Regions from separate parts of the Synechococcus sp. MU1643 genome, predicted to be linked through region 1. Evidence: predicted binding sites of a transcription regulator. Region 1 holds the regulator's gene; each other region holds the start of a gene.
What was found. Region 1 encodes NtcA, which controls nitrogen genes in cyanobacteria. Its sites were predicted from a motif close to GTANCNNNNGNTAC; they were not measured.

Region 1 (4,207 bases):
TCGCGCTCGAACGGTGTCCCATGTTCTAGGACCGTTTAGCAAGGTGGAACAACCTTGTGTAGGCGCTGTTCTTGATGCTGTTCTGGAAGGGATTCAACGTCTTCAGCGCCAGAGCTTTGATTGTGCTGGAACCTGGATCAACGGCTTTCGCTATGACCTGGAGCCGGTCGACTGATGCCGGCTCTCCCGGCGACAACGGCCCATTTGCGGGTGCTCCGCCAGTGTTTTCAGGCCAAGTGCGTGGAGGGTGAAGTCTCAGCTGGAGGCTTCGAGTGGCAGTTCTCCTGGGCCTTTGACCGCGGCGAATTGATGGTGGAGCCGTCCTTGGGACGAGCCCTTATCGAGGATGCCCTTCGGCGCTTTTTGGTGCGTTCTGATTACAGGCTGGAACCGGGGGGTGACTACACCTTCATGGTTAGGGCCAGGTTCTGAGTGAGAAAGTGGGAGCAGGCTCCGGCCATTTCAGGCGGCACTGCAGGTGCTCCTCGAGCATGACCAAAGCGGCCACAGCATCCAGATCCACCGGCGGAATGCGCAGCCCTCCCGGCAGCATCCGTCGCCAACCTCGAGCCGGCCATAAGGTCCAGTAACGCTGTCTTGCCCTCAGCGTTGTTCCATGTTCAGAAATCACGGTGAGATGGCCCAGCCGTTCCAGTCGCTTGATCCAGGCTCGGCTGCCTGTGCCGTCACCGATCAGGATGCGGTCGAGAGCTTGGTCGTGATTCCACTGCTCCAGCCAGGGTTCCACAGCGTCCGGGGCCAGCACATGCCCTTCGCGTACAAGGCCGAGCTGAAGATCAGCCAGCACGAGACCACATTTGCAGCGGCCTGGATCGAGAACGGCCACCCGTTTCATGGGGATGCCTGAATTGTGACGACGACAGGATCGGCGCTGTTGCTGACCCCTGCAGAAATCACTTCCAAGCCCATGGATTGGCTGGGTCCTTCCATAAGGTTCTGGGCCAGTCGGGAGAGGGCTGATCCATCGAACCGAAGGCCCTCGCTCAGCGATCCCCGTCGCTGCACCTCGGCATAGGCCGAGGCCAAGAGAAGGTTCAGCCGTGTGCGAATGACCTCTGGTGTGCGTTCATTCGGTTGCAGTGTGGTGGTGGCCAGCACGTCTCCGCGTTGGGCCACTGGCCGGTTGGGACGCACCTCGGGGAAGGCGTAAACCGCTGTTTCACCCCGCAGCACATTGGTGGCGGAGCGCAGCGAGATCACCCAGGTTTCCGGTTTGCGGATGATGCTTTGTAGGCGTTCCACATCGCTGCGCGGAACGCGGATCAACTGGCGTTCGGGGGCTTCGCCAGGTCGCACTTTCCCGTAGGCGTTGAGATTGGCCTCCTGCAAAAGCCTGTCTACAGCCTGTTTTGCCTGGTCCGGGGCATCGAGTCGAACCGTTGCTCTCGCCAAGGTCTGTCCGCTGCTGATCACCACCGATCCACGCCTCAGGGCGACCAGATTGCGTTCCAGTTCCTTGAGTTCCTGCTCACCGGCACGGATGCGGCTGCGAACGCTGTTGAGTTCGGCTTCTGTGCGCTGGATGTCCGCATCGCGGGTGGCGATGTCTTGGCTGAGGCGTTCACGTTCAGCTTCGAGTTGGGCCCGCTCTTTCTGGAGAGGAGCCAGTTCAAGGCGCAGGGTGTTGGCCCGTTGCTGCGCTTGCTTGAGTTCTGCGGCGATTCGCTTGGTTTCCGTTTGGGTCTTGTCCCGTTCCCGCTCGGCTGCCTCCAGCTGTTGCCGGCTGTCCTGGAGTTTCTCCTGCAGGGCATCCAGTTCAAAAAGGCCCACCCGCAACTGCCGGCTCACCAGCAGCATCAGGCCAAGCGAGAGTGCGCTGATCAGGCTGCCAGTCAGCACCGTAATTAAAACTGCGGTGCGCCTTGGGCGCATCTTGAACAAACTCAGTCGCGCTCTGCCGACGCGGCTGCCCAACCGGTCGCCCAGTGTCGACAGCACGCCCCCGAGCACAAGCAGAACCAGGATCAGTGCCCAACCGCTCATGGCTGCAACCGTCGGGCGATGGCCGGACTAGCTGAAACGTTTTGCCAGTGCGATTGGATCCAGAACGGTGATTTTCTTGCGGTCAATCTGAACCAGACCGGATTGACGCAAGTCTCCCAGCAGACGTGTGATTGTGACGCGTGTTGAGCCAATTGCTTCGGCAATGGCTTGATGAGATAGACGCAGGTCGATGGTGATGCCCAGCTCATCCGCTACTCCGAAATCCCTGCATAGCACAAGCAAGAAGCTCACCAGCCGGGACGACATGTCCCTGTGGGTCAGGGTTTCAATCATCGTTTCGGTCTGCAGAATTCGGCTGGAAAGACCCTGCAGCAAGCGCAGCCCAACGCTGGTGTCGGCTTCAATGGCGGCCTTCACGGAGGTCGCCGGCGCCGTCACCATTTCAACCCGAGTGAAGGCCACAGCATGGTAAAAACGATCGGATCTTTGTCCGGTCAGCAGCGACAGCACTCCGAATAGGCTGTTTTCGCGAAGCAAGGCCACGGTGATTTCTTCCCCCGATTCGTAGACGCGGGATAGACGCACGGCTCCCCGGCGGATCAGATACACCCGTTCTGCGGGATCTCCGGGGAAGAAGATAGTCTTGTTGCGGTCCACTAGTTCACTGCTGGCGCCATCGAGATCCCGGATGATCTCCAGGAGAGAACGGTTGGCAGGTTCTGCCCTGGTAGTTGGAGCCACCATCTGTGGGGCGTATCGGCTGAAACCTCGGCTACCTGTCATGACAACCACCTGATGAAGCGAAGCTACGAAGCTGGCGGTGGCCGCCATGTAGCGGTTATTACGTAACGCTGCTGTGATCGTTGAAGGCCTGACGTTGCGCCTGCATCAGGGACGATAATCCCGGCTCGGCTAAATCCAGCAGCTCATTGAGTTGGCTGCGGCTGAAGGGCGCTCCCTCAGCAGTTCCTTGGATTTCCAACAGACGTCCATCGCCGGCCTGCACAACATTCAGGTCCACCTCAGCTCGGCTGTCTTCGCTGTAGTCCAGATCCAGTAAGGACTGGCCACCCACCAAGCCGACGGACACGGCCGCCACCTGGTCGACCAGGGGTGATTGCTCCAGGACTCCTTGTTCCACCAGTGATCGGCAGGCCTGCTCCAGGGCGAGCCAAGCCCCGGTGATCGAGGCCGTCCGGGTGCCGGCGTCCGCTTGGATTACGTCGCAGTCGATCAGCAAGGTGCGTTCACCAAGGCGCTCCATATCGATCACGGCGCGCAGGCTCCGGCCGATCAATCGCTGAATCTCCTGGGTGCGACCCGAGAGTTTCATCAGCTCCCGTGATTGCCGTTGTGGGGTGGATCCGGGCAGCAGCCGGTATTCGGCGCTGAGCCATCCCAACCCTTCTCCCTTGCGCCAGCGGGGAACCTTGTCCTCCAAGCAGACGCTGCAGAGCACAGCGGTTCGGCCGGTGTGAACCACAAGGGAGCTCAAGGCAAACCCCATGGGATTCCAGGTCACCGAGAACGGTCGCAACTGCTGCGGGCGACGGCCATCAGCGCGGTGTTCAGGGGAGTGGCTCATCGGTGGTGTGCAGTTCGTCAAGCCTCGCAGGCGGTTGGTTCTCGTCCTGTCCAAACACCATGGGTGGTGTTAATCCTCTTGTTGAATGTGATCTCGCCGCTAGATTCAAGGTCTCGCCGGGGTCGCCCGGACAGATGCTGACGTGATGACCACAAGCCTCGCTGACCCCCAAGCCTTCCAGAACTCCCTGGAGCGGGATCAGCAGGCTTTGCAGCGGGCGGGCCTAAGGCCCTTGCCTCCTCTCTCTGATCCGCCACCCCTACATCTGGTGGCTCCAGAAGGGCAGCTGCAAGTGCATACAGCGCCCTACCGAGGCAGCTTCGCCAATGTTCTGAGTCAAGCCATGCGAGCTGCCGGCTTGGGTAGTCGTGTTCTGATCAGTCAGTTCCTCAAAGGGGGCGTTCATCAGGGACCGGCCGGACGAGTTAAGCTCTGTGGAAGGCTTGTCTGGCTGCGGCCTGAAGTGCCTCTCTGCCTTTCCTCGCCTGGCTATCCCGGTGGCGCGGAGGCTGTGGCTAACGTTTGGTGCATCTGCCGCCAGCATCTGATCCAGGGAGATCTCGACCAGCTGGTCTTGGATGAAATTGGCCTTGCAGTGGCCTTCGGATACCTTGATGAAGCGGACGTCATTTCAGCCCTTGAGCAGCGGCCCGCTTC
Region 2 (4,207 bases), on a different contig from region 1:
TTGCTGGCCCATTGGATGAAGCAGCTCGGCATGCAGGTGCGTGTCGATGCTGCTGGCAACTTGATCGGACGCCTTGAAGGCCTTGATCCCGATTGTCCTGCTTTGGCCACCGGGTCTCACCTCGACACGGTTCCCACCGGAGGACGTTTTGATGGGGCCCTGGGAGTCTTGGCCGGTCTGGAAGCCTGCCGCGCTCTTCAAGACCAGGGCCTGCGCCTGCGACATGGCATCGAGTTGATCGCCTTTGCCGACGAGGAGTCGACCATGGTGGGCTGCAAGGGTTTGACGGGCACGGCCTCCGATGACCCGGAGAGTTTTGCTACCAGCAATGGCCAGCCGATTCAGGACAATCTGGCGCGCATCGGCGGGCATTGGCCCTCTTTGGCCTCGGCCCGACGCTCCGATGAGGCCTATGCCGCCTTTCTGGAATTGCATGTTGAGCAGGGCGGTGTTCTCGAGCAACGCGGTGATGCCATTGGTGTTGTGGAGGGTGTTGTCGGTCAGCGTCGGTTCAGCATCAAGGTGCAGGGCCAGGCCAACCACGCCGGCACGACACCGATGGGGCTGCGACAGGACGCCCTCGTGGCGGCCTCGCGTCTTGTTCTTGCCGTTGAGGCCATGGCCTCCAGTCATCCCGGAGATCCGGTGGCGACGGTGGGTCGACTGGAGGTTTGGCCTAATGCAGCCAATGTTGTCCCTGGTGCTGTCGCCCTGACGGTTGACCTAAGGGACGTTGATCCGACCGTTCTTGATCAGTTGGTGGAGGAGTTGATGCAGCAGGTGGAACGCATCGGTGCTGAAACAGGCTGTCCGATTGCGGTGGATCCCCAGTTCAGCACTGATCCCACCCCTGCTGATGCTGTGGTGATGGCCACGATCACTGAGGTCGCAGCCGATCTCGGCCTGTCCCACAGTCATCTCCCCAGCAGAGCCAGCCACGATGCCCAGGAGGTCGGCCGTCGTTGGCCGATGGGCATGATTTTTGTGCCCAGCAAGGGGGGCTTGAGTCATTCCGCTGCAGAGTTCACCAGCGATGAGCAGTGCTTTGCAGGTACCTCGGTGCTGATGGAAACGTTGCTGCGGCTCGACCGTCAGCTGCCGTGACCTTTTCAATCCTGGCCCGTGATCCCAACAACGGTCGTTTTGGCGTGGGTGTGGCCACCTGTCATATGGCCGTTGGATCCACCGTCCCCCATATCCGCGCGGGGGTTGGTGCTGTCGCTACACAGGCCCACACCAATCCGTATTTGGGGATTTGTGGCCTGGAGCGTCTGGAGCAGAGTTCGGATGCTGAGAGCGTTCTGGCCAGCCTTCTTGCGGATGATCAGCATCGTGATCGGCGTCAGTTTCACCTTATTGACCTGGACGGTCGCACGGCCTGTTGGACGGGGCAGGATTGCGGCTCTTGGGCAGGGCATCGCCATCAGCGTGACCTCTCCGTTGCTGGCAATTGCTTGGCGGATGAGGCCGTGTTGGCGGCTATGCAGCAGGCCTTCCTCACCAGCGACCCCAGCTTGAAACTGGGCCGTCGCCTGATGATGGCTCTTCAAGCTGGGGAAGCGGCTGGTGGTGATCACCGTTCCAACCTCTGCACCTCAGCGGCTGTGCAGGTGAGCGGCGAAGCTGCCTTCCCGCTGTTGGATCTGCGCGTTGATTTTCACGAGCGCGCCGTGGAGCAGTTGATGGAGGTGTACGAGCGCAGTCAGGATCTTTGGGCCCAGCAGTGGAGGGATGAACTGTCTGAATTGCCTATGCTCAACCGCTTGGTGGCTTGAGCATTCACTTTTGTCTGTCTCATTAAAAATCCCTGCACATGGGAATGTGCAGGGATTTTTTGAATTCAAGTGAATTCAGCTGGGGACGGATGCTTCCCACTCCACATTCAATCCAGCTTCGCGTGCATCACTGATCAGATCGTCGATGCAATCCATGCCGAAGGCGGCTTGTCCAGATAGCAGGGCATCCCAGTCTTGAGCTGGAAAGTGAGTTTGCAGCCAGAACACGCCATGCACGCTGGAGGGATTCACCTGCACGAGACCTTGGTCGAGGCGAGTAGTGATGAGGTCCAACGTCGTTGCTGAAGCTGGGTCTATTACGCCTCAATCCGTGCAAGAGGAATGTTCGAGTTGCTACAGATTGAGTATTTGCTCTAGCGCGTATAGCCCACCCCGCGGTATACGAGCTGCACCGGAGTGCGGTGGATGGTGATTTGACGGGCTTGGTACACGTTGCGGCGGTAGACCAGCTGCACACCGGGCTTGCCCTGAGTGGCGTTGTTTTGCTGGTACTGATGGCCGCGGTAGAGAAGGGTGGTCATTGAGATGGTCCTCGAAGCAAGCTCAGGTCCCCGTTCCATGGCCTGAGGCGAACTGCGCTTCGCGCGATGCGAAGTGAACGATCGGTAGCTGTTGCTACGGAAATATTGAAGCTCCTACGAATTCCGAAGTGGTGTTCAGGTTGATACCTCTTCAGAAAAGTTTTTGGTTTTGTTTATTTTTGTCCGTAGGAATTAGCGGGCTTTGCTTGTCTCAATCAGCTGATCGAGCGCAGCATTGAAGAAGTCTCGGCCTTGTATCTGGAGCGTGGCGCCCAGCCTGCGCCAGTCCTGGCTCAGGCGAACGGGTCCTTCAGGTCCAAGGGCACTCACCACGTAGTCGTGGTCGTTGGCGATCCAGCGCTCAAGCGCATCACCGTCGACCTCGAGGTGGCATTGCAGGCCAATGGCGTGGGCTCCGATGCGAAACACCTGTTCCGCACAGTGCAGCGAAGAACCCAGCAGGATTGCATCAGCCGGCAGTTGGATGCGATCGCCATGCCAATGCAGCACCAAGCTGCTGCTTGATTGTCCATTGAGTAGAGCCGCGTCGCTTGGATCTGCGACCCAGTGGATTGCGCCGAGGCCCAGTTCCTTCAGCTGCTGTGGTGGTGCTCCCACCTGCAGGGGTTGCACGGATCCGCCTGCGGCGACGGCCAACAGCTGTGCCCCCAGGCAGATGCCCAGCACCGGTCGGCGTTGCTGGTGCCATGCCGTAAGCCAGTCCAGTTCCTGCCGCAACCAGTCCATGCCTGGTTGGTTGCGATCGTTCACGCTCATCGGGCCGCCGAGCACAAGCGCGATGCTGTTCTTACTCGCCATGGGATCCGGCAGCGGGTCACCACGTTCGGGCCTCAGGATCTCGAGTGTCAGGTCCCGTTGCCGCGCCAGTTCTCCCACCAGTCCGGCGTCTTCGTGGTCAACGTGTTGGACCACTAACAGCGTGGGGCTCAAAGCAGCAGATAGCGCTGGGCGAGGGGCAGCACTTCAGCGGGCTCGCAGGTCAGCAGTTCGCCGTCGGCAAACACCTCATAGGTCTGCGGGTCCACGCTCACCTTGGGGAGGGCTGAATTCAGCTTGAGGGCGCTCTTGCCGACGCTGCGGGTTTCTTTCACCGCCATGCAGGTGCGTTCCAGCCCTAGCTGGCGTTGGATGTCTGCATCCATTGCCGCTCCGCTCACGAAGGTGAGACAACTGGGGGCGAGGGCTTTGCCGAAGGCTCCAAACATCGGTCGGCCGTGCACGGGGCCGGGGGTGGGAATCGAGGCGTTGGCGTCGCCCATCTGGGCCCAGACGATTGAACCGCCCTTCACCACCAGTTCCGGGCGAATGCCGAAGAAGCCCGGCTTCCACAGCACGAGATCGGCGAGCTTGCCGGTTTCGATCGACCCCACTTCGGAGCTGATGCCGTGGGCCAACGCTGGGTTGATCGTCACCTTGGCGATATAGCGCTTCAGCCGGTGGTTGTCGTTGCGAGCGGAGTCTTCTGGCAGGGCACCACGCTGCACCTTCATTTTGTGGGCGGTCTGGAAGGTGCGAGTGATCACCTCGCCCACGCGGCCCATGGCCTGGGAGTCGCTGGCGATGATCGAGAAGGCGCCCAAGTCGTGAAGGATGTCTTCTGCGGCGATCGTTTCTCGCCGGATCCGTGATTCAGCGAAGGCCACGTCCTCGGGGATCTTCGGGTCGAGGTGGTGGCACACCATCAGCATGTCGAGGTGCTCCTCGAGCGTGTTGCGGGTGTAAGGCCGGGTGGGGTTGGTGCTACTCGGCAGCACGTTGGCCTCGCCGCAGATCTTGATGATGTCCGGGGCATGGCCGCCGCCGGCGCCTTCGGTGTGGAAGGTGTGGATGGTGCGCCCTTTAATCGCCGCGATCGTGTCTTCCACGAAG
Region 3 (4,207 bases), on a different contig from region 1:
ATCTTCTCTCTTAAGCGGTGCTTTCCGCTCGTTATTCTTTATATAGAAGAACGCCGCTGCGGCAACGCACAAGAGCGGCAATGCAGTAAAAAGGAGAAGGGCAATAGCTGTGTAGCCTTGATGCATAGCAAGAGAAATTTGCTACACATTAATTTATAAAATAAAGATCACTATATCGAACTCTACCCTGCCTTGAAACAAAAGATATTGTACGCTGTTAGACAATAAACAAGGGCATCTTGCTCACATGGGAAAAGCCAATCACTTGCGTCATAGGGCATCAATAAACTGCCTGCGAATCACCAAAAAATAAAAGGGCGAATTATGCGCATTAGTAGTTTTGCATGCGAAAACTCATGCATTAACTATATCTAGACTTATAGAATTAAATTTCCTTGGCTTTAAATCCTTCTCGAAAAGACTCCAAATCTTGCCTTGCTCTCAAATAAATGATGAGACGCTCACAACTTTGAGATTCCATCCAGTTCGCTTCAGAGGCGACAACCTTTGCGTAAAGCGCACGCTCAGTTTTGGCTTCAAAGCGCACTATACCCTCTTCCAAAGGTGCATGGACGAAATAATCCCAATTAGGTTCAACCACCTTCAACAAAGCACTAAAAATAATCTAAACATTGATAAAATTGAGTTCATCCAAAATTAACTTAAAAATGTGAGGAAATTGGTTAATTTGAGTAAAATATGGGCCATAAGCAAGAAAACGCACTGCATCCAGCAATTTCTTGGAATCTTCGGCTAAGTCGACCCTAAAGGCTTCATAAGCGAGGATAATTTGTGCTGCATGCCACATCAATTGAAAATATTTATCACATCCAATATGAATACCATCGGTCAAGATTCCTATGTCGTCCTTGGACGGGATCGACGGGCCAATGCACTCTCCTGTTTCGCTGGGCTAGCGAAAGAGGAGATGGCCCCTTGGCTACTTCGAAAAGTATCTTTTGAATCGATCTACACATACTTGTGCTGATTGGATCTATAACTAATTACCCGTCCAAGGTCAGCAAAAGCCCCGACGTAGTCGGGGCTTTTGCGTGCTGAGTCATCGATCGAATGAGGAGCTTGTTCAGCATTTGCGCCTGTTGATGCCGTAACCGCGGTGGGAGTTGTATCCGGTGCCGGTCATGTGTCGAGCTGGCGGATGGCACTCACCACCGTGCCAGGGTTCTTCTGCTGCATCGCCTGTCCAGCCGCGGCCAGCAAAGGCAGCCGTGTGACGTGACCCAAGTGAAAGTCGCAACCCCATTGCGACGGTTACTTATGTCAAGCCAGTGAGGACTCACTGACCTGTTGATCCACAACCGCCCGCCGTCCTCAGCATGTGGACTCGGACGTATCAGCTCCCCCACCAGGGGGCTTTTTTTTGGGTGTTCAAAACGAGCTAAGCACCGAGCGCAAGCCGTGGCGTTCCATCGCAGCTGGCACAGCACACAAGCTCCTACATCAAAAACGCCTGGCCTCCTCTGAGCCTCTAGTCAGCAACCACCTGAAGGTAGTTAACGGTCGGCTGGGGAAGCTGATTCAGGAACATTCCGGCTCAAATACAGAGCATTGGAAAGACCCATCACAACAGTGCAGCCCGCAGGACCACAAACCCGATAAAAGTGATTGCCAATGGACTCAACGGTTCCGCGCCCTTGAACCGAGTAAGGGAGTTTCAGCGCTTCAGTCATAACGACAGCTTGAAGGCGCAAAAGATTCTCATTTCTCAAGGGGTGACCTTGTCTGCGACGGTCGCTACCAGTTTTACCTTTCTTTGCGCTTCGAAACTCAGCACAACAGCTGCCTCAAGGCTCGTTACGACAAGTCAGCAGACAACGGGGGGGCTCCAGCCCGTCTTCCGCATCGTCACACAAGCCTCAATCGCTGAGGCAGCAGCAGATGCAGCAACAGCAATAGTCACTTCACTTCATCTATGAATCGAGATAAACAAGCAGGGCTGTTAGAAAAAACGTTCATAACGACACACTCAGGCACTTAAATGTATCAGCTAGTCAACAACAAACTATCACTAAATCATTAAGTATCCGTTGGAACATTGTTCGCATAGGGCTCTTTGGCTGAAATCTAATCTCTTCCGCATTCCCCTCAATGGAACTCTGTTTTCTCGGCAACAAGTACACCAAAAGCAATGAGACAAAGGAGAAATCAGTTGTTCAGCTCAAATACATGGGCAAGGCTTACCAGGCATCAATGAGCAATACCTCTCGCGCTGTCACCGCTCTCACATACCGGGGGGTGAGCTACTCCAACTAAATCATGTGGATGGGGCGGATACTTCTGCCCTTAATGGCATTAGCGGATAGGCGGCGGGCAGCGCCTCCAGCCCGTGTCCAAAAGCCATCAGACGTCGATCATGCCACTTGCCGTTCCAGCTTGAGGAGATGTCGGCGCCCCGCTGCCGCAGCCAACTTTTCCTCTTCTATTTCCGCCCGCAGAAACCGTTTTCTCTGGGCTGACTCGTAACCACTCAGATCTGTCTGTTTTTTGGAATGTGGTTTGGGCTTCGGTTTGTCCAAACCCATCAGCAGAGGGTGGATTCCTCTTCGGCTCATTGAACTGGCTTGATATGTGGTTCTCGCGTAGTGGTCTGCCTGACCCAGCCACGTGGGATCAATATCGCGATATTGGACAAGAATTGCGGTGTAGAGGAAGACATTTGCACTCAAATGTCGATCACGTTGCGTGTTGAGTAACCCCATGCCACAGGCGGGACATCCCGTCGACGTAGCCAGAGGGTGATGGGCTGGGCTCCAAAGCTGGCTAGCTCCAGTGGATCTGGGGGCCTCACTTGGCAATTCCAAGTACGACTCACAGCCCATAAAAAAGGCGGGTCGTGCATTACCGGCCTGATCTGATTTCTCCAGCCGAGCAAAACTGGAGAAGCCGCAAATCCTGCTTGAAAATAATGCAAAAACTCAGTGGGGGCGTCTGTGGGCGCTGTACCTGCGTTGAGAATTAATACCCAGCCCGCACATCCAATCGGGCTGGCGGATGGCAGCCACCACCGCCCCTGGGTTTCGTTGCGCTTTGGCCTGGCCAGCCGTCTCCAGCAAGGTCTGAACGCACCAGGCCAGCATCTACTGCCGGTCGAGGTCTGGACCTTCGATGTCGTCCTTGATCTGCGCCCATGCCTTCTTCAGAAGCCGGTAGCCCTGCGCTCTGGAGACCCCCCACGCTTGTCTCGCAAAAGTGAGACAAGAGGTGTTGGGCTGCCCCTCCAGGATCATTCCCTAGAGGTGTTCGACTCTCTCCAGTATCTCTGTTGCGGTAGCTCGCGGCATAACCGATCAACTCGTGAAAGCCGCTGGTAAAGCGAACTTTTGGGGCTACTCAACGATAGGACTATTTGGAGCACGTTTTGGAGCACACCTAGATGAAAATCAAGAAAAGTGGCCTCCCTGCTCAGAGCAGAAAGCCAATGCTGGTGGTTGCTTTGGAAGAATGGGCGATACTGGGATCGAACCAGTGACAATCTCCTTGTAAGGGAGGTGCTCTACCGCTGAGCTAATCGCCCCACTGGTCAGATTCTGCCCTAACGAGTCAGGTTGGGGGGCACGGAAGCTTTAAAAACTTGGCAACGGGTCGCCGCCACGACCAAAGCATCTGGATTCTGAGCCTGCCGCTCGGCATCGCACTTGGATTGGTGCTGGGATGGGCGGCAGGATTGGTCGCCGCAGCCAGCTGTTGGGCCGGTGGTCTGTGGCTTTCCCCCGATCTCGACACACGCTCCAATGCGCTGCGGCGATGGGGAGCCCTCGGCTTTCTCTGGTTGCCCTATCGCCTCCTAATTCCCCATCGCTCGCTCTGGTCCCATGGCCCCGTGCTGGGAACGACCGCGCGCCTGGCGGTACTGCTCACCTGGTGCTTGATTGTCACCCTCGCGGTTCCGACGCTGTCGCCAGCGATGCTCCTGGCGGTGCTGCAGCAACTGATGCATCAGCACCCGCAGGAGTTGATTGCTCTGCTGGTGGGCTTAGAGGGCAGCGCATGGATCCATCTGGTCCTCGATGGCGACCCCTGGCCCCAGGAATGGTCGAAAAAACGACAGCGGTGAGAAGGTGAGCATTGCTCCAGTTGTTGACCCTGCATGGCCAACGCTCCGTCTGATGCCATAGAACGTTTGATCGATGTTGTGGCACAACTCAGGGATCCAACAACGGGGTGCCCCTGGGATCTGGAACAGACC
Region 4 (4,207 bases), on a different contig from region 1:
TGTACGAACCTTTGAGAGATGGACTATTCAGGTCGCTCACATTAATAATATCTAAGCCATCCCCATAATCAGCGACGTATGCAATATTGCCATCCGGCGAGAGAACAATGTCGTAGGCCATATCTGACGTATTGTATGTACTTTTGAGCGATGGACTACCTGGATTACTAATATCAATAATCTGCAGACCGCTGGTCCTGTCAGCAACGAATGCGGTGTTGCCATCAGCCGAGATTGCAACACCTTTGGCATTTCCTGAAGTGTTGTAAGTACCAGTCAGCGATCGGGCGTTTGCGATCGAGCCAGCTCCGTTTGCGGCACCATTCCGATCCCATGCCTTGAAGGTAATCAGGTCACTGATGGTGCCGCTGAAGTTCGTCACTGGAGTGAAGGCCAGCCGGGTGTTGTTATTGGCATAGAGAACCCTCGCTGAACTCGCTGATACAGCACCGACATCACTCCATGAGGTGCCGTTGTTGGTGGAGTAGTAGAGCGTTCCACCATTCAAGTTGGTGCCGATGATGGCAATGGCAGGTGAATCACCATCGCTATCGCTGAAGTTATTGAGGCTTCCGCCTGAATCAATCAGGGCTGAAACAAGGGTGCCGACAGCACCGGATGGAACTCCGGAGTTGATGGTAATGGCGCTGAATTGTGGGCTGGCCGATACTGTGAGCGTTGGCGCAGCGGCTTCCACGGCAATGCTCTGGCCCTTGATGATCAGGGTGTGATGGTCGTTCTGGTTAGTCTCAATGAATGGGATCGCAACACCGCGGATCAACGCCGAAAAGATGGCTCCTTCATCACCGGCGGTGTCGTTGCTGCCATTGAGCCTGCTATCAATTGCATGGCCAAGCTCTTCAAGCAGCACGGCTTCCACGGCTGCCGCTTTGGCTGATGCCAGCCACTCGGCATTGAGATAGATCCGTTCCTCTCCCTTGATATCTGCATGGTTGTAGGCGCCACGCAGCCCGCCCATGGTATGGCCGTCGAGAATCTCGACGCCGATGCCATTGAATGCAACGGGAGCCGAACGGCCAAAAACATGTTGCAGCAGTTCCTGCCAGGCCTGAGGCTTTGATTGCCAATGCTCGAGCCTTTGATCCACAGCGTGCATCGCTGCAGTCAATGCCGTGCGGGACTCGCCCGCCGCGCTTTCTATACCGGTGTGGAGATGAAGCGCAGCCAACAGACCACTAGAGCTTTCGCTTGTTTTACATAGTGCTCAACATCGCTGCTTGTGAATCCCTCGATTTGTCGTCACTTCAGACGAAGAAGCATCTGTTCAGGGCGAGTCTGTTGTCGTGTGATCAACAGCTCTACTGGCTCGTATCGGCTTCCGAGGCGAGGTCGATGCCACGTCGGTGCTGACACTGAGGTAAAAAGAAACTTCTGCCGAATGCAGGGGTTTGGGATCTTCCGATTAAGCCTTGATCACTTGGCGTAGGAAACGCCGCGATAGGTCAGCGCAGGCTTGTCGGATGCGCAAGCCACTTTTTGCTGGTTGTATTTCTGGCCGCGATAGGTCAGGGTCATCTGTGGTTCCTCAGAAATCCAGGTCCCCGTTCCTTGGCCTAGTGATCTGCGCCTCGCAAAAGCGAGGTGAACGTTGTTAGTAGCAGTTGCTACAGCGCATTTATAGGGTGAGCGCCAACCCCTCTGTCGTTCAAGCGGATACAGAGAGCCTTGTTGGCATCAGCACCGCTCAGTGCCCTCACTCCAAAATTTCGCGCACACTTTGGCGCACAAACAATGATATTTAGCCGTTTTGCACTAAAAGAGCGGCCCGTGTGGACCGCTCAGATGCCAGTGCTGGACTGACTTTTTTGAAGAATGGAGCCAAGGAGACTCGAACTCCTGACCCCCTGCATGCCATGCAGGTGCTCTACCAGCTGAGCTATGGCCCCATGTCGACGTGGTGGTTTCAGAACCGCCTTCGTCATGGGATATCTTACACCGCGAGAGCCTTAGACCTGCCTCCAGACGGCAACCAAGCGACCCTGAACCTCCACCTGTTCAGCGGGGAGCTCAATGGGTTGATAAGCGGGGTTGGCAGCTTCAAGAACCACCGTCGCCCCCTGGCGATGAAAGTGCTTGAGCGTGGTGCCGCTGCCGGCCACCAGAGCACTCACCACAGTGCCGTTGCGCAGACGCTGGGGATCCTGAATCGGCTCCATCAACACCACATCACCATCGGCGATGTGGGAGTCGACCATCGAATCTCCATTCACCGTCAGGGCGAACAGGCCACGGGTCTCCAGCACCGGTGCCAGGTCGAGATGCTCCTGAACATCATCAAAAGCCGTCACAAGACCACCCGCCGCAACGGCGCCAAGCACAGGAATCCCAGCGGCACCGACCATGTCTCCTAACAACTGCAGCGTGCGCGCCTGGCCCTCCTGCCAAGTGATCCATCCCTTCTGCTGAAGATGGCGCAACCGGCTCTGGATTGGCGCAGGAGAGCGCAGCCCCATCGCCTGCATCATCTGGCGGATGGAAGGGCTGTGGCGATGCGTGCCGATGTAGTCCACCAGCCAGTCGTAAAGCTCTTGCTGAGCAGTGGTGAGGGGCTCCTGGAGGGCACGGGTCACCGCAAGAAAAAGTTCGGGCAATACGTTTGTACCGTTCCTTCTCCTGCGCCGCAAGCGCAAGCTCAGCTCAAACCAGCTTCCACACCGCAGCGTCGGGAATGCTCGGCGCCATGTTCAAGTCTTTGGGCTCCTTGAACACCACACGCCATTCCGGAACCCGGCAGGAGACGTAGCCGGGATGCTCAATCAGCAGCCCCGGCTGCTCAGTTGTGCTGGCCACCCAGCCCGACATCCAGTGTCCCTCCTCCGAGAGGCCACCTTTGAACCAAACCCAGCAGCGTTCCTTACGCATCGCGATCCTCTTCAGCGGTTTTTGTAGGACTCAAGCTGTTGCGGACAGGCCGCCATCAGATATCCCATCAACTGCCCGGTGATACGGGACTTTTCCTGATCGGACGGTGCGTTGGGGACATCCTCGTAACGCATCGACGTGTCGCGCTCAAAGATGGTTTTGAGCTCAGCATCCTGCAACGCGTAAAAGGCATCCACACCCATTTCACAGATTTTCTCGGCCGTCCATCGGGCAATGGTGCTCTGCTGTTGTTTGTCGGTGGCCTGATCCGCTGACGCTGCCACCGCATGGGCGGTGACGATCAACGGCACCAACCAGCGGTGGATCACCGTCACAGACCACCCATCAACACCGCCAACAGAGCCTGCTGCGCATGCAGGCGGTTTTCCGCCTGATCAAAGATGCGGCTCGCCGCGCCCTCCATCACATCAGCGCTGATCTCCTCACCGCGGTGGGCCGGCAGGCAGTGCAGAACAATCGCATCGGCTGCCGCCTGCTCCATCAGGGCTTGATCCACACAGAATCCAGCAAAAGCCTGCTCCCGCTGAGCCTGTTCTGCCTCCTGGCCCATGGAGGCCCAGACATCGGTATAAACGGCCTGTGCACCCGCCACCGCCTCACGGGGATCGCTCACCACCTCAATCGAGGCACCATGGTGTGCTAGGGATTGGGCCTGCTCAAGCACGCCCGGCAAGGGCTCGAAGCCCTCGGGGCAGCCGATCCGCACATTCACACCCAGCAACGCGCCGCAGAGCATCAGGGAGTGGGCCACGTTGTTGCCGTCGCCCACATAGGCCAGGGTCTGACCAGGAAGGGCGCCATGGGCTTCCTGCATAGTGAGGAAGTCCGCCAGCGCCTGACAGGGATGTTCCAGATCGGTGAGGGCATTGATCACCGGCACCGAGGCCCAGTGGGCGTAGTCCACCAGTTCCTGCTGAGCGAAGGTGCGAATCGCCAGCACATCGCAATAACGGCTGAGAACCAGGGCCGTGTCTTCCAGCGGCTCGCCGCGGCCGAGCTGAGTGACGGAAGGATTGAGATCCACCGTCTGGCCGCCGAGGCGTGCCATGGCCACCTGAAAACTCACACGGGTTCTGGTGGAGGCCTTGCTGAAGATCAGACCAAGCACGCGATTGCCGAGATCGATCCGACGATCGCCGCTCTTCAGTTGTGCAGCCAGATCCAGCAACGCTGCTGTTTCCTCGGCGGAACAATCCGCAGAAGAAAGGAAGTCACGTCCGCACAGCGGAGAGAGGACAGCAGCAACGCCCGCAGAAGCGGTAGCCATCGCGACGGTTCAAAGGACCGTTATCGGGGATGAGGC

Region 2: the regulator NtcA is predicted to act here: its motif matches at 2,402-2,415, upstream of FZX09_RS04995 (DUF4278 domain-containing protein).
Region 3: the regulator NtcA is predicted to act here: its motif matches at 2,042-2,055, upstream of FZX09_RS12030 (DUF4278 domain-containing protein).
Region 4: the regulator NtcA is predicted to act here: its motif matches at 1,616-1,629, upstream of FZX09_RS11550 (DUF4278 domain-containing protein).

The regions. Positions count from the first base shown of each region.
Region 1 is NZ_VTKY01000006.1:30,742-34,948, reverse strand. It holds gene pth (aminoacyl-tRNA hydrolase) at 1-175, shown strand, start outside; gene FZX09_RS09630 (DUF3146 family protein) at 175-432, shown strand; gene FZX09_RS09625 (resolvase) at 416-856, opposite strand; gene FZX09_RS09620 (DUF3084 domain-containing protein) at 853-2,004, opposite strand; gene ntcA (global nitrogen regulator NtcA) at 2,032-2,748, opposite strand; gene rph (ribonuclease PH) at 2,807-3,550, opposite strand; gene FZX09_RS09605 (cob(I)yrinic acid a,c-diamide adenosyltransferase) at 3,696-4,207, shown strand, end outside.
Region 2 is NZ_VTKY01000002.1:155,168-159,374, forward strand. It holds gene FZX09_RS04980 (Zn-dependent hydrolase) at 1-1,104, shown strand, start outside; gene FZX09_RS04985 (DUF1028 domain-containing protein) at 1,101-1,775, shown strand; gene FZX09_RS04990 (hypothetical protein) at 1,851-2,069, opposite strand; gene FZX09_RS04995 (DUF4278 domain-containing protein) at 2,150-2,317, opposite strand; gene FZX09_RS05000 (type 1 glutamine amidotransferase) at 2,510-3,268, opposite strand; gene ureC (urease subunit alpha) at 3,265-4,207, opposite strand, start outside.
Region 3 is NZ_VTKY01000002.1:187,837-192,043, reverse strand. It holds gene FZX09_RS05190 (hypothetical protein) at 386-607, opposite strand; gene FZX09_RS05185 (hypothetical protein) at 626-853, opposite strand; gene FZX09_RS11910 (hypothetical protein) at 1,118-1,240, shown strand; gene FZX09_RS12030 (DUF4278 domain-containing protein) at 2,110-2,274, shown strand; gene FZX09_RS05175 (hypothetical protein) at 2,373-2,720, opposite strand; tRNA gene FZX09_RS05170 (tRNA-Val) at 3,464-3,535, opposite strand; gene FZX09_RS05165 (metal-binding protein) at 3,593-4,075, shown strand; gene mazG (nucleoside triphosphate pyrophosphohydrolase) at 4,109-4,207, shown strand, end outside.
Region 4 is NZ_VTKY01000011.1:32,162-36,368, reverse strand. It holds partial or broken gene FZX09_RS11555 (hypothetical protein) at 1-1,189, opposite strand, end outside; gene FZX09_RS11550 (DUF4278 domain-containing protein) at 1,435-1,536, opposite strand; tRNA gene FZX09_RS11545 (tRNA-Ala) at 1,835-1,907, opposite strand; gene lexA (transcriptional repressor LexA) at 1,968-2,591, opposite strand; gene FZX09_RS11535 (hypothetical protein) at 2,659-2,883, opposite strand; gene FZX09_RS11530 (hypothetical protein) at 2,895-3,212, opposite strand; gene argF (ornithine carbamoyltransferase) at 3,215-4,171, opposite strand.